2 regions of the Lysobacter sp. TAF61 genome follow, and region 1 is predicted to be linked to the other one. Evidence: riboswitches for the same ligand, from Rfam matches in the RefSeq annotation. Region 1 holds a riboswitch; the other holds the start of a gene.
The links. Region 1 has a riboswitch for cobalamin ahead of btuB (TonB-dependent vitamin B12 receptor). Riboswitches for the same ligand answer to the same signal wherever they lie in the genome.
Positions count from the first base shown of each region.

Region 2: it holds a riboswitch for cobalamin, as region 1 does, so the genes downstream of both, AB4Y64_RS14055 (ribonucleoside-diphosphate reductase subunit alpha) here and btuB (TonB-dependent vitamin B12 receptor) in region 1, are expected to answer to the same signal.

Region 1 is NZ_JBFRDH010000004.1:292,116-299,320, forward strand. It holds gene AB4Y64_RS11435 (NAD(P)/FAD-dependent oxidoreductase) at 1-727, shown strand, start outside; gene btuB (TonB-dependent vitamin B12 receptor) at 709-2,589, opposite strand; cobalamin riboswitch at 2,752-2,970, opposite strand; gene AB4Y64_RS11445 (TfoX/Sxy family protein) at 3,125-3,514, opposite strand; gene AB4Y64_RS11450 (GAF domain-containing protein) at 3,511-3,996, opposite strand; gene bioD (dethiobiotin synthase) at 4,051-4,779, shown strand; gene AB4Y64_RS11460 (efflux RND transporter periplasmic adaptor subunit) at 4,927-6,117, shown strand; gene AB4Y64_RS11465 (multidrug efflux RND transporter permease subunit) at 6,127-7,205, shown strand, end outside.
Region 2 is NZ_JBFRDH010000006.1:71,711-78,915, forward strand. It holds gene AB4Y64_RS14050 (ribonucleotide-diphosphate reductase subunit beta) at 1-157, opposite strand, end outside; gene AB4Y64_RS14055 (ribonucleoside-diphosphate reductase subunit alpha) at 303-2,663, opposite strand; cobalamin riboswitch at 3,032-3,272, opposite strand; gene AB4Y64_RS14060 (DUF2339 domain-containing protein) at 3,390-6,059, shown strand; gene AB4Y64_RS14065 (DUF3999 domain-containing protein) at 6,056-7,205, shown strand, end outside.

The DNA of each region.
Region 1 (7,205 bases):
GACGCTTCGATTGTTCCGCGCGCTGCAGGGCGAGGGCGCGCAGGTGTTCGATCGCACCTGCGTGGAAGCGGTCATCCCTTCCGCCCGCAAGGTCGAGCTGATCACCGCAGGCGGCCAGCGCGTTCGCGCCGGGCACGTCGTCATCGCCGCCGGCTACGCTTCCCAGAACTGGCTCAAGCGACGTTACGCCAGCAACCGCAGCAGCTATGCATTCATCTCGGACCCCTTCGATCCATCGGTGCTGGAGCCGCTCCGACGCACCGTCATGTGGGAAACCGCCAGACCGTATCTCTACCTGCGCACCACGCCCGACTACCGCGTGATCGTGGGCGGCGAGGACGACGCCGTCGACATCCCGGCCCGGCGGGACAGCCGGCTGGGCAAGAAGTCACGCAAGCTGATGGAGAAACTCGCCGCCCTGCTTCCACATCTGCAGCCATTGATTCCTGCCTTCTCCTGGGCCGGCACCTTCGCCGAGACCAAGGACGGCCTGCCCTTCATGGGCCCGCACCCGCAATGGGGCCCACGCGTCCTGTTCGCGATGGCCTACGGTGGAAACGGCATCACCTACTCGATGGTCGGTCGAGACCTGATCCGCGCCGCGATCAAGCGCCAACGTCATCCGCTGACGCAACTGTTCTCTTTCGACCGCCAAAAAGAAAGGCCCGACATCGCCGGGCCCTTCAATCACATCACCACAGCGCCGCCTCAGTCCATCGGCGCATAGCGCAGCGTCAGGAACCACTCCCGACCCGGCTGGTTGTAGAACGCCACCGTCTCGTAATCACGGTCGAACACGTTGGCCACCCGTGCCTGCAGCGTCAGATCGCGGGTAAGCGCGTACTCGGCGCGCAGATCGAGCGTGCCGTAGCCGCCGAGACGACGCGTATTGGCGACATCGTCGTAGCGCGAACCTTCGCCCACCGCAGTCAGGCCAACACGGAAATCACCAAAAGCGCGATCGACATCCAGGCGAGCACTGTTCTTGGCGCGGCGGGCCAGATCGTTGCCCTCATAGAACCCACGACGATTCTCGGTGTCGAGGAAACTGATCGCACCATTGATCGTCCAGTCCGCGAGCGCCGTGTCGGCCGACAGCTCCGCACCCTGCATGCGCGCCTTCTCGACATTGTTGGGCAGATTGATGGCCGCATCGAACGCGATCAGGTCGTCGACGTCGGTGCTGAACGTATCGAGGTGCACGTTGAAACCGTTACCCAGATAGGCCACGCCAAGCTCCCAGGTCTCCGAATCTTCCGGGCGCAGGTTGGGGTTGCCGAAGAACGGGTAGTACAACTCGTTGAACGTCGGCGCCTTGAACGCACTGCCGTAGCCAGCGGTGACGCGCCAGCTGTCGGCGAACACCAGGCCCCATGCCGCGCCGCCGGTGGTGTGGCCACCGAACTGCTCGTTGTCGTCGTGGCGCACGCTGGCCTCCAGCGACTGCGCGCCGAACTTGCCCTGGTACTGCACGAAGGCTGCCTTGTTGTCGCGCTCGTCCTCGTCGTAGCGCGTGGTGCTCTCGACGCTGTCGTTGAGCCAGTCCAGGCCGACGCTGACGAGCTGGTTGGCGGCGAGGCCGAAGTCGCCCTGCAGCGTGGCGCTGTCACGGTGGGTGCTGAAGAAATCGAGGTAGGTGTCGCCGAGGAAGTTGTCGGACGAGTCGACGTTGCGGCCGGCGGTCAGGTGCACATCGACGCGGTCGGACGGGTGCCAGCGCACCTTGCCGCCGATGACCTGCTGCACGGTTTCGGCGCGGTCGGTGAAGTCGCCGTCGAACTCGTTGTCGCCTTCGTTGCGCAGGGCATGGCCTTCCAGCGTCCACTGCTCGCCGAGGTTGATTCCACCGCGCAGCGACAGGGCGTCCTTCTCGTAGCCGTCGCGGTCGGGCTGGGAGTCGAGGGCGATGAAGCAACCGGCGCCGTCGAACGTGGCCGGGTCGAAGAAGCCGTTGCAGGCGTTGATGCCGCTGGTGCGCGTGTGCTGGTAGTCGGCGCCGAACCAGCCACGGTCATTGCCTCCGCCGAAGCCGACGCCATAGCCGAGGGTGTCGTTGCTGCCGCCGTCGAAGCGCACGCGCGGGGCGAATGCATGCTTGTCGCGGCGGGTGAACACCTGGATCACGCCGCCGATGGCGTCGGCGCCGTACAGGCTCGAGCGCGGGCCACGGACGATCTCGACGCGGTCGATCATCTCGATCGGCAGGTCCTGGAACGCGGTCAGGCCGGAGGTGGCCGAGCCGACTCGGATACCGTCGACAAGCACCAGCACGTGGTCGGATTCGGCGCCGCGCAGGAACAGCGTGGTCAGCTTGCCGTCGCCGCCCTGGTTCGACATCGAGATGCCGGCGCGACCGCGCAGCAGGTCGGGCAGCGAGCGCGCCTGGCTGGCGCGGATCTGTTCGGCGTCGATGACTTCCACCGGCGCCAGTGCGTCGTTGACGCTGACCGCGGTGCGGTTGGCGGTGACGATGACCTGGTCCAGGTCGGTGGCGCCGGCGGTGTCCTGCGCCTGGGCGAGCGCGGGCGCGGCGAACAGGCACGCGACAGCGAGGTGCACGGCCATCGACATCGGGGTACGCAATTGCATCGATATTTCTCCAACGCACGGCTCGTGCCGTGACGGGCAACTGGGGAAGTCGCGAGGAGAGTGCACGGGGCTGCGGTGTGGGCGCACGGCGCCAACGTCGCCGCCGCGATGCCCTCCGCATCGCAACCAGGGGTGGGCCCGTCCGTACTGTCATGTACAGGCGCGTGACCCTGCTTCCAGGCCGGTCTCCGGACTCGCGAGTGGAGGCATGTGCTCTCCGGCGCCGCGCCTTCCCGTGTCATGCACAGTGGCGGATGCAGCGCTTGTACTCGCTTACCGTTGCGGGGGCAGTGCCGGAATGATCCCTGCGGGGACGTCACCGGCTTCCCGTTTCAACCCGCCGGCAGACGCCGCCGGGTCACCTCGAAGCGGGCGCAGTCTACGCGATATGTTCCCCGCTGCCCAAATGGCCTCTCGTGATGCGGGGGCTTCGCATGGGCGGCGTCCGCCGGGCCGGGGATTGCTTCGGCGCGTTGCCCGGTCTTCGATCTGATGTCATCCCCGCGAAGGCGGGGATCCAGGGGCGTTGCTCGCGTCAATCCCGCTCGGCGGGCTCGTCCAGCAGCGACGGCATCTCCATCGTCTCTTCGGCGATCTGGGTCGTGGTCACCGGTCCCGCCGGTGGGCGGTAGCGCGGTGGCGGCAGCAGGGCGATTGCGGCTTCGGTGGCGGCAATCAGCTCGGCGCGGCGTTCGTCGGAGACTTCCTGCCAATGGCAGTCCTGCAGCGCGCCCTCGATGGCGTACAGCAGGTTCAAGGTCGGTTTGAAGCCGGCGCGCTTGACCCGCATGAACGCCTCCACCGTGCCCACTCCGGCCAGGTCCTCGCGCGTGCGCAATCCCACCTGGCGCAGCCAGGCCGCGGACTTGGGCCCGATGTTGCGCATCTTGTCGGTGCTGTTTGCGGCGTTTTTTGCGGTATTCATGCCAGCGACTCCACGAAGGCCTGGGCAATCGCCTCCAGGCCGCGCTGGTCGTCGGCGTCGAAGCGGTCGAAGTGCGGGCTGTCCAGATCGAACACGCCGATCAGCTGGCCATCCCCCCCCACAAGTGGCACGACCAGTTCGGAGTTAGACGCAGAATCGCACGCAATGTGGCCAGGGAAGGCGTGGACGTCGGCGATCCGCTGGGTCTGGCGGGTGGTCGCGGCAGCCCCGCACACCCCCTTGTCGAGCGGAATCCGGATGCAGGCGGGCAAGCCCTGGAAGGGGCCGACCACCAGTTCGGTGCCGTCATAGAGGTAGAAACCGACCCAGTTCAGGCCCGGCAGCGAGTTGTAGACCAGCGCCGAAAGGTTCGCGGCATTGGCGACACGGTCGCGCTCGCCATGCACGAGGGCGCGCGCCTGCTCGAGCAACTGTGCGTACTGTTCGGGCTTGGGCCCGCTTAGACTTTCGCTGGTGAACATAAGCGCCTCTTTCCCGCAGTCTACCAGCGTGCATGTCAGGCCCGGGTGCCGGCCATGAGCGACGCCACGTCCCATGAATGCGCGGGCTGGTTCATTACCGGCACCGATACCGGCATCGGCAAGTCCCTGGCCAGCGCGACCTTGCTGCACGCATTGCGCGGGCGCGGCCTGCGCGCGGTCGGGATGAAGCCGCTGGCGAGCGGCTGCGAGGTCACCTGCGATGGCCTGCGCAACGAGGATGCGTTGCTGCTGCAGGCGGCCAGTGCGCCGCGGCCGGACTACGACGACGTAAACCCCTATGCACTGTTGCAGCCGCTGGCGCCGGAACTGGCCGCCGCCGATGCCGGCGTGACGGTGCGACTGGAACCGATCCTCGATGCGCACGCGCGGCTGGCGGCGATGGCCGATGCCGTCGTCGTGGAAGGTGTGGGTGGCTGGGCTGCGCCGTTGTCGGCCACGGTCGACCAGGCCGACCTGGTGCGCGCGCTGAAACTGCCGGTGGTGATGGTCGTCGGCCTGCGCCTGGGTTGCATCAATCACGCGCGCCTGACTGCGCGTGCGATCGCTGCCGATGGTTTGCAGCTGGCCGGATGGATCGGCAACGACATCGATCCGCACATGGCGCGCGCGGACGACAACTTCACGCTGCTGCGGCAGCGCCTGCCGATACCTTGTTGGGGTCGCCTGCCATTCTGCGATCGGCCCGGGCCCGATCCCGCCGAACTGGCCCATTTGCTGGACCTGTCTGGCATCCAGCCTGGCATCCAGCCTGGAATCTGCTGAGCCGGCTTGTGCCTGATCCGGCGTGATTCCCCTCTGTGTGACTTCTGGGGGATTGGCAGAAAACTCAGAATGCTAGACTGGGCGGTATAGGAATTAAACCAATCTGAGCATCATCGCTCGTACATGACGGAACCGGAGTCCTCCCCCATGGTCAAGAACCCGCGCTCGGTGGCACTGGCCGCCGCGTTGGCCCTCGCACTCTCCGCCTGTGGTGGCGGCAAGGATCAGGCACAGGGGGGCGGCATGCCTCCTCCGGAAGTCGGCGTAGTCAAGCTGCAGCCCGGCAACGTGCCGCTGCAGAAGGATCTTGTCGGTCGCCTCGCGCCGTTCCGCAGCGCCGACGTGCGCGCCCGCGTGCCGGGCGTGCTCAAGCAGCGCCTGTATGCCGAAGGCACCGACGTGAAGGCGGGGCAGGTGCTGTTCCAGATCGATCCCGACCAGCTGCAGGCATCGACCGGCCAGTCCCAGGCCGCGCTCGCGGCGGCGGAGGCGAGCTACGCCAACGCCAAGTCAGCCGCTGACCGCGCCCGTCGCCTTGCGCCGCAGAAGTTCGTCTCGCAATCCGACCTCGACAACGCCCTGGCCGCCGAGCGCAGCTCCGCAGCTGCAGTGAAGCAGGCCAAGGCCGCGCTCGCCGATGCCCGCATCAACCTGGGCTACGCCACCGTGCGCGCGCCGATCAGCGGCCGCGCCGGCAAGCAGCAGGTCACCGAAGGCGCACTGGTCGGCCAGGACACGGCGACGCTGCTGACCACCGTCGACCAGATCGATCCGCTGTACGTGAACTTCTCGGTCAGCGTCACCGAGCTCGAGCAGATCCGTCGCGCCCGCACCGGCGCCGGCACCGGCCAGGGCGAGGTCCAGATCGTCCTGCCCGACGGCAGCACCTACCAGCGCACCGGCACGATGGACTTCTCCGGCGACGTGGTCGATCCGGCCACCGGCGCGATCGCGATGCGCGCGCGCATCCCCAACCCGGACAAGAACCTGCTGCCCGGTACCTATGTGACGCTGAAGGCGACGCTCGGCGAGCAGGCCAATGCCTACCTCGTGCCGCAGGTCGGCCTGCTGCGCGACGCCAAGAGCGCCTACGTGCTCGTCGTCGGCGGCGACGGCAAGGTCGCGCGCAAGGACGTCGTTACCGATCGCCTGCAGGGCGACAGCTGGGTCGTGAGCACGGGCCTGGCCGCTGGCGACCAGGTCATCGTCTCCGGCATCCAGCGCGCAACGCCGGGTCAGCCGGCCAAGGCCGCACCGGTCGCCGCCGATGGCAAGCCAGACCAGGGCGCCAAGCCCGACGCCAAGCCTGCCGCCGAGGCGCAGGCAAACAAGGACTGACCCCCAGCCATGTCCAGATTCTTCATCAACCACCCGGTATTCGCCTGGGTCATCGCGATCCTGATTTCGCTATGCGGCGTGCTGGCGATCGCCAACCTCGGCGTCGAGTCGTACCCGAGCATCGCCCCGCCGCAGGTCACCGTGTCGGCGTCGTACCCGGGCGCGAGCGCCGAGACGGCTGAAGGCGCGGTCACCCAGGTGATCGAGCAGCAGCTGACCGGCATCGACAACCTCGTCTACTTCAACTCGTCGTCCAGCTCCAGCGGCGGTTCCAACATCACCCTGACGTTCGCACCGGGCACCGACCCGGACATCGCCCAGGTGCAGGTGCAGAACAAGGTCGCACTGGCAACGCCGCGACTGCCGACCGAAGTGAACCAGCAGGGCGTGGTGGTGGCCAAGGCCAACGCCGGCTTCCTGATGGTGGTGGCGCTGCGCGCCGACAGCGAGACCTACGACCGCGACAGCCTCAGCGACATCATCGGCTCGCGCGTGCTCGACCAGATCGCGCGCGTACCGGGCGTGGGCAGCACCCAGCTGTTCGGCAGCGAATACGCCATGAACATCTGGCTGAACCCGGACAAGCTGCGTGGCTTCGGCCTGTCGGCGACGCAGGTGCTGACCGCCGTGCGCGGCCAGAACGTGCAGTTCGCGGCCGGCAAGATCGGCGCCGATCCGGCTCCGGCCGGACAGGCGTTCACCGCGACGGTGTCGGCCGAGGGCCGCTTCAGCACGCCCGAGCAGTTCGGCAACATCATCCTGCGCACCAACACCGATGGCACCAGCGTGCGCCTGCGTGACGTGGCACGCATCGGCCTGGGCGCGACGTCCTACGGCTTCGACAGCCGCTGGGACGGCAAGCCGGCCGCCGGCTTCGCCATCCAGCTGGCGCCGGGCGCCAACGCGCTGGGCGTGGCCAAGGCGGTCTATGCGCGCATGGAGGAACTGCAGAGCACCTTCCCGCCGGGCGTGAACTGGTTCTCGCCGTACGACAGCTCGACCTTCGTCTCGGTCTCGATCAAGGAAGTGATCAAGACCCTGGGCGAAGCGATCGTGCTGGTGTTCCTGGTGATGCTGATCTTCCTGCA
Region 2 (7,205 bases), on a different contig from region 1:
GCTTGTGCTTGAGGTCGTTGACGTCGAGCGAGAAGTCGACCTCCTCGACGGTCCAGGTGTTGCGGATCGCGTCGCGGTACATCTCGTAGAACTGCGGGTAGCGCATCGGCCGCAGGGTGAGGTCGAAGCCGGGGTCGAGCAGGCGCGTGTCGGACATGGTGTTGCCTCGGTGGACCTTGCCCTTCAGGGGCGGGCGACGCTGCGTTCCGCGGGGGAGGGAGGCAGTTCGCGCGTCGCACGCCGGCTGAAGGGAAGGTTGGGTTGAACCCCTCTCCCGCGAGCGGGCGAGGGGCTACAAGGGGCTACTGGCAGGCTTCGCAGCTCTCGGGGTTCTCGAGCGAGCACGCCACCGCTTCGACTGCCGTGTACTCGGGCTTGGCCACTTCGGCGACGCCGCTGACAGTGGCCTTGGCGATCTTGGTCGCCGGCCGCGAACGCAGGTAATAGGTGGTCTTGAGCCCCTTCTTCCATGCGTACATGTACATCGACGACAGCTGGCCGATGTTCGGGCTCTCGATGAACAGGTTCAGCGACTGGCTCTGGTCGATGAAGGCGCCGCGATCGGCCGCCATGTCGATCAGCGAGCGCATCGGCAGTTCCCAGGCGGTGCGATAGACCGCGCGCAGCGATTCGGGAATCTCCTTGATGCCCTGGATCGAACCTTCGGCCATCTTGATGCGGTCGCGCAGCTCCGGCGTCCACAGGCCGAGCGTCTTCAGCTCCTCGGCCAGGTAGCGGTTGACCACGAGGAAGTCGCCCGACAGCGTCTCGCGCTTGAACAGGTTCGATATCTGCGGCTCGATGCACTCGTAGCAACCGGCGATCGAGGCGATGGTGGCGGTCGGCGCGATCGCGATCAGCAGCGAGTTGCGCAGGCCGTGCTCGGCGATGCGTGCGCGCAGGCCGTCCCAGCCGTGGGCGTCGGACGGCGCCACGCCCCAGGCCTCGAACTGCAGCTCGCCCTGCGAAGCGCGGGTGTCGGCGAACGACGGGTGGCGGCCACGTTCCATCGCCAGTTCGTTGGAGGCCGACAGTGCGTGGAAGTAGACCGCCTCGGCGATCTGCTTCGACAGCGCCCGCGCCTGGTCCGAATCGAACGGCATGCGCAGCTTGAAGAACACGTCCTGCAGGCCCATCACGCCAAGGCCCACCGGACGCCACTTCAGGTTGGCGCGGCGCGCGGTTTCGATCGGGTAGAAGTTCAGGTCGATGACGCGATCGAGCTGGCGTACAGCGAGCCGCACCGTCTCGGCCAGCTTGTCGAAATCGAAGCGGCCGTCTTCGCCGTGCACCGGTCCTTCGGCGAAGAGCTCGACATGGTGCGAGAGGTTGATCGAGCCCAGGTTGCAGACCGCGGTCTCGTCCTGCGAGGTGACTTCCAGGATCTCGGTGCACAGGTTCGACAGGTGCACCACGTTGCCATCGCGCAGGGTCTGGTTGCAGGCGCGGTTGGACTTGTCCTTGAAGTTCATCCAGCCGTTGCCGGTCTGCGCCAGTGTCCGCACCATGCGGCTGTAGAGCTCGCGCGCCTTGACCTGGCGCGTCGCCAGGCCGGCGACTTCGGCGGCGTGGTAGGCGCGATCGAACGCCTCGCCCCACAGGTCGGTCAGCTGCGGCACCTTGGCCGGATCGAACAGCGACCAGTCGCCATCGGCCTCCACGCGGCGCATGAACTCGTCCGGGATCCAGTTGGCCAGGTTGAGGTTGTGCGTGCGTCGTGCTTCGTCGCCGGTGTTGTCGCGCAGCTCGAGGAACTCCTCGACGTCGGCGTGCCACGGCTCCAGGTATACGCAGGCCGCGCCCTTGCGCTTGCCGCCCTGGTTCACCGCCGCGACCGAGGCGTCGAGCGTCTTCAGCCACGGCACGATGCCGTTGCTCAGGCCATTGGTGGAACGGATCAGCGAACCGCGCGAGCGGATGCGGGTGTAGCTCAGGCCGATGCCGCCACTGAACTTGCTCAGTTTGGCCACGTCCATGTAGCGCTTGTAGATGCTCTCCAGCGAGTCTTCCGGTGAGTCGAGCAGGAAGCAGCTCGACAGCTGCTCGTGCGTCGTGCCCGAGTTGAACAGCGTCGGCGAACTCGGGATGTAGTCCAGCTGCGCCATGCGCCGGTACAACGCCAGCGCGTCGCTGACATCCTCGCTGAGCGCGCAGGCAATGCGCAGGAAGAACTGCTGCGGAGTCTCGATGACGGTCCGCGCCGTCGGGTGGCGCAGCAGGTAGCGGTCGTACAGCGTGCGCAGGCCGAAGTAGTCGAAGCGCTGGTTCAGCGCCGGGTCGATGGCGTCGTTGAGCTTGCGCGCGTTGGCCTGGACGAAGGTCAGCAGGCGCTCGTTGATCAGGCCCAGCTCATGGCCGCGCTGCACCGACTGCGAGAACGCATGGATCTCGATGCCGGCGACTTCCTTCTCGATCACGCCGGCGAGCAGGCGCGCGGCGAGGCGGCCGTACTCGGGCTCCTCGGCGGTCAGCAGCGCGGCGGTGCGGATCGACAGCTCGTCCAGTTCGCGCGTGGTCGCGCCGTCGTACAGGCCGGAAATGGTGCGCGTGGCCACGCGCATCGGATCGACCGCGAACAGGCCATCGCAGTTGCGCGTCACCGCGCGCACGATCTTGTTGAGGTCGACCGGGTCGCGGCGGCCGTTGCGCTTGGTCACCGTCATGGTGAGGTTCGCGGCCGGCGGGGTCAGGGCGAAGCCAGCGGACTCGCCCTGCGCGGTCGTGGCGGAGGCGGTCGTGGCGGCCGCGGTCGTGACGAGCGTGGCCTTCGGCTGGGCGGCAGCCTTGCTGGCGGCGGGCGCGTCGGTGGTGGTGGTCATGCTGTTGGCTCCGGTGCGTGGGCGCACGGCTCGTCGTCCTTCCCTCGAAGGGCGGCGTGGCGCGGGTCGCGGGACTCGGAGATTGCGGTTGCGGCGTCGCGCAGGCCGAGACCGGCCTGGAGTGGCGCATGCGTTCTTCGACAGCAACGGCGCCACCGTGCGACACCGACCGTCTTCCCTCCGAAGACTCGCTGGCCGGTCACCGCGCGGTGTGCAACGCGCGGCTGTCGGCAGGTCTTCGGGCTCTGGACGCGAGGACCGGGCGTTTGCCGCTGGTGACCTCACCTACTGACCGTCGCTTCCCGGGCCTTGGGCCCAGTGCCATGACGGCGTTCGTTTCCACTACCGCTGCGGGGCAGCGCCGGAGTTGGCCGCTCGCTGTTCGAGCGTGGCCGCACCGGACTTCCCTTTTAAGCCGACCGCTAGGCCGGCACCGACGGACACAACATAGTGTGGTCGAGCTGGTTGGTCAACACATAATGTTGTGCGCCACGATCCGAACGCAAAAGCTGAACCGCACACCTGCGCTTGCGGTAATGTGAGCCCAAATCCACAACAGGGGGCCCATGGATGGCTGGTGGAATAGGAATTCTCGTGCTGCTGGTGTTGTCGGTGCCGGTCCTGCTGATCGTCGCGCTGACGATGATCGGGACGCTCAAGGCGCGCGTCGCCGTCCTCGAGGTGCAGGTCGCGCAATTGCGCTCGCCGCCGGTCGCCGGCGAACAGGCAGAGGGGCCGACGCTGCAGGAATGGATGCGCGCCCAGGCGCCATCGGCTGCCGCGGCCGCACCGCCTCCGCTCGAACGTCCCGCCGCGCCTGCAGCTGCGCCAGCGTCGCAGGTGCCGGCGCGGCCGCCGCTGCCGGCCGCCGCGCGCGAACGAGCCACGCCGCAGTACACGCGCGCGCCGCGCGAACCGGCGCGACCGGACATGGTCGACCTGGCCACGCGTGCAGTTCGCAGGTGGTTCACCGAAGGCAACATGCCGGTCAAGGTCGGCGTGCTGGTGTTCTTCGCCGGTATCGCCTCGTTGCTGAAGTACGCCTCCGACCAGGGCTGGATGCGCATGCCGGTCGAACTGCGCCTGGCCGGCGTTGCCGCCTCGGCGCTCGCGGCGCTCGTATTCGGTTGGCGCCAACGCGAGGCCAGGCGCAGCTTCGCGCTGAGCCTGCAGGGCGGCGCGATCGGCGTGCTGTTGCTGGTGATCTTCGCGGCCTTCCGCTTCTACCAGTTGCTACCGGCCGGCGCTGCGTTCGGCCTGAGCGTGGTGCTGGTGGCCGGCGCCGGTGTGCTGGCGGTTCGCCAGAACGCGATCGCGCTTGCGGTGCTCGGCATCCTGGCCGGCTTTCTCGCGCCGATCTGGCTGTCGACCGGCAGCGGCAACCACGTCGCGCTGTTCGGCTACTACGCCATGCTCAACCTGGCCATCTTCGCGATTGCCTGGATGCGTCCGTGGCGCGCGCTGAACCTGCTGGGTTTCGTCTTCACCTTCGGTGTCGGCACGGTCTGGGGCGCGATGAGCTACAAGCCCGAGCACTTCGCGAGCACCGAACCGTTCCTGTTGCTGTTCTTCTTCTGCTACCTGCTCGTGCCGATCCTCTACGCGCAGCAACGGCCTGATGGCAAGCGCGACCGCATCGATGGCTGCCTGGTGTTTGGCACGCCGCTCGTGGCCTTCGCGTTGCAGGCCGCGCTGCTCGAAGGCGAGCGCATGCAGCTGGCCCTGTGCGCGCTGGCGCTGGCGGTGGTGTATGCGGCGCTGTCGTGGTGGCTGCGCCGGCGCGAACGCTTCGTCACGCTGGCGACGTCGCACGCGTTGCTTGCCGTCGGGTTTGCCACGCTGGCCGTGCCGTTGGCACTGTCGGCGCAGGCCACCGCCTGCGTGTTCGCGCTCGAGGGTGCGGCGCTGGTGTGGCTGGGATCGCACCAGCAACGCCGTTTGCCGCAAGTGACAGGGCTGCTGTTGCAGCTGCTCGCCGCCGGCGCCTTCACCATCGGCATTGCCGACAACCCGGCCGCCGCGACGCCGGTGCTCAACGCGGCCTGCATGGGCGCATTGCTGATCGCGATCGCCGGTTTCGCCAGCGCGTGGAGCTATCGCCGCGTCGCCGCCGACCGGCCGGCGCTGGTCTATTACCTGTGGGGCCTGGGCTGGTGGTTCGGCAACGGGCTGCACGAGATCGACCGCTTCGTCACGACGCAGGAATGGCCCGACGCGATCCTGATGTTCGTGGCGGTGACGGGCTGGATCGTGGCCGAAGTCCATCGGCGCAACCCGGCACGCGCGCTGGCATGGACGGTGGTGGCGAGCATGGCCGCGGCGGTGCTGCTGGCGCTCGCGCAGGACGCCGCGCATGGCCATCCCTTTGCCGGCCTCGGCGGGGTGGCGTGGCTGCTGTTCGCACTGACCGGCTGGCGCAGTCTGCGTTGCCTTCGCGACCATGCCGACGGCAATGGCGAACCCGGCATGGCCCATGCGCTGTGGTTGTGGGCGTGGGCGCTCGCCGCGGGCCTGTGCCTGCACCAGCTGGCCAGCGACGCCGGCTGGGGCGAGGGTTGGCAGATCGCCGCGCTCGGCTTGCCCGGCTGGTGCATTGCCGCGCTGGTGCAGTGGCGTCCGCAGTGGATCGCAATGCCCCTGGCGAGTCACTTCGAACAGTGGCGCAGGCCGTTGCAGTGGACGTTCGTGCTCGCTCTGGCGTTCGCCGCTGCAATCGCGCTGACCATCGCCGGCAACAGCGCGCCGTTGCCGTGGGTGCCGCTGCTCAACCCGCTGGACCTGGCGCAACTGGCCGTGGTCGGGCTGGTCGCCGCATGGCTCACTTCGCCGCTGGTCTCCGACGAGTTGCGTGAACGTCGCATCCCGCTGCTGGCCGCGGCCGGCTTCGCGCTGATCACGGTGATTACGCTGCGCACGGTTCACCATCTCGGCGGCGTGGCCTGGGACGGCTCGATGTTCTCGACCAGCCTGGTACAGACCAGCCTGACCATCGTGTGGAGCGTGCTCGGCGTGTTCGGCTGGATATTGGGTTCCCGCCGCGGCCAGCGCGACCTGTGGCGGGCCGGCGCGGTGCTGATGGCGGTGGTGCTGGTCAAGCTGATCCTGGTCGACCGTTCGCACCTGGGCACGATGCTCGGGATCGCCTCGTTCATCGCCTACGGCCTGCTGTGCACGCTGGTCGGTTATTTCGCGCCCGCACCGCCGCGTGCGCTGCGCACGGAGTTCGACGTCAGCCCATGAAACTCGCCCGCATTGTCCGCCTGCTGTCTGCCTGCATGGTTTCGGCCAGCCTGTTCCTTGCCGCGCCCGCCGGTGCCAGCGAAGACTTCGCGCAGCAATGGCCGCTCAAGCTGAGCCGCGACGATGGCGGCGCCTATCGCGTGACCCTGGATGCGTCGGTGTATCGGCAGTTGCATAGCGCGGACCTGCGCGACTTCGAAGTGCGCAACCACGAAGGCGCTGCCGTGCCGTCGGCGTTGTTCGCGCCGGAGCAGCCACTGGCGCAGGCACCGGCGCGGATCGCGTTGCCGTGGTTCACGTTGCCGGCCACGCCGGCCAATGGTCCGGCCGGAGGTTGGGAGCTGGTCGGCGCGATCGACGGCGAGGGCCGGCTGCGCGGCGTTGAAGCGCGCGTGACCGGTACCACCGCGGCCGCATTGCCGCAGAACGTGCTGCTGGTCGACGCCAGCCAGGTGCGCGAGGCGATCTCGGCGCTGGAGCTGCAATGGCGGCCGACATCGGCACTCGACCTGGGCTTTCGCGTCGAAGGCAGCGACGACCTCGACCAGTGGCAGCCGTTGCCCACGCGCGGCCGACTGGTCGATCTGCAGCGCGAAGGGCGGCGCCTGTTGCAGCGGCGCATCGAGCTGCCTGCCGGCCGCCATGTACGTTATCTGCGCCTGACGCCAGACCGCGGCGACCAGCCGATCGCGATCACCTCGGTCAGCGCCGAGCTGGCTGGCGTTACGGTGGCATCCTCGCCGCAGTGGCAGCAACTGCGTGGACGCCATGTCGAGTCGTCCGGGCGCGACACGTTCGAATTCAACCTCGAAGGCAGATTCCCGGTGCAGCAGGTCGACGTGGCGCTGCCGGGCAACCACGCCGTCGAGTGGCGGCTGGAAAGCCGCGATGACAACGATGGCCCCTGGCGCCTGCGCGCCGGCCCGTGGACGGCCTGGCAGGTCGATTCGGCCGGGCGCGGCAGCCGCTCCGGCGCGCGCGCACTGGATCAGATCGTCCGCGACCGCTATTGGCGCCTGAGCGCGAACACGCCGGTCGGCGGCGAACCGGCGTTGCGCCTGGGCTACCGGCCCGAAGTGGTGGTCTTCCTCGCGCAGGGGGCCGCGCCTTACGCGCTGGTCGCCGGCAGTGCCCGTGCGCGCCGCG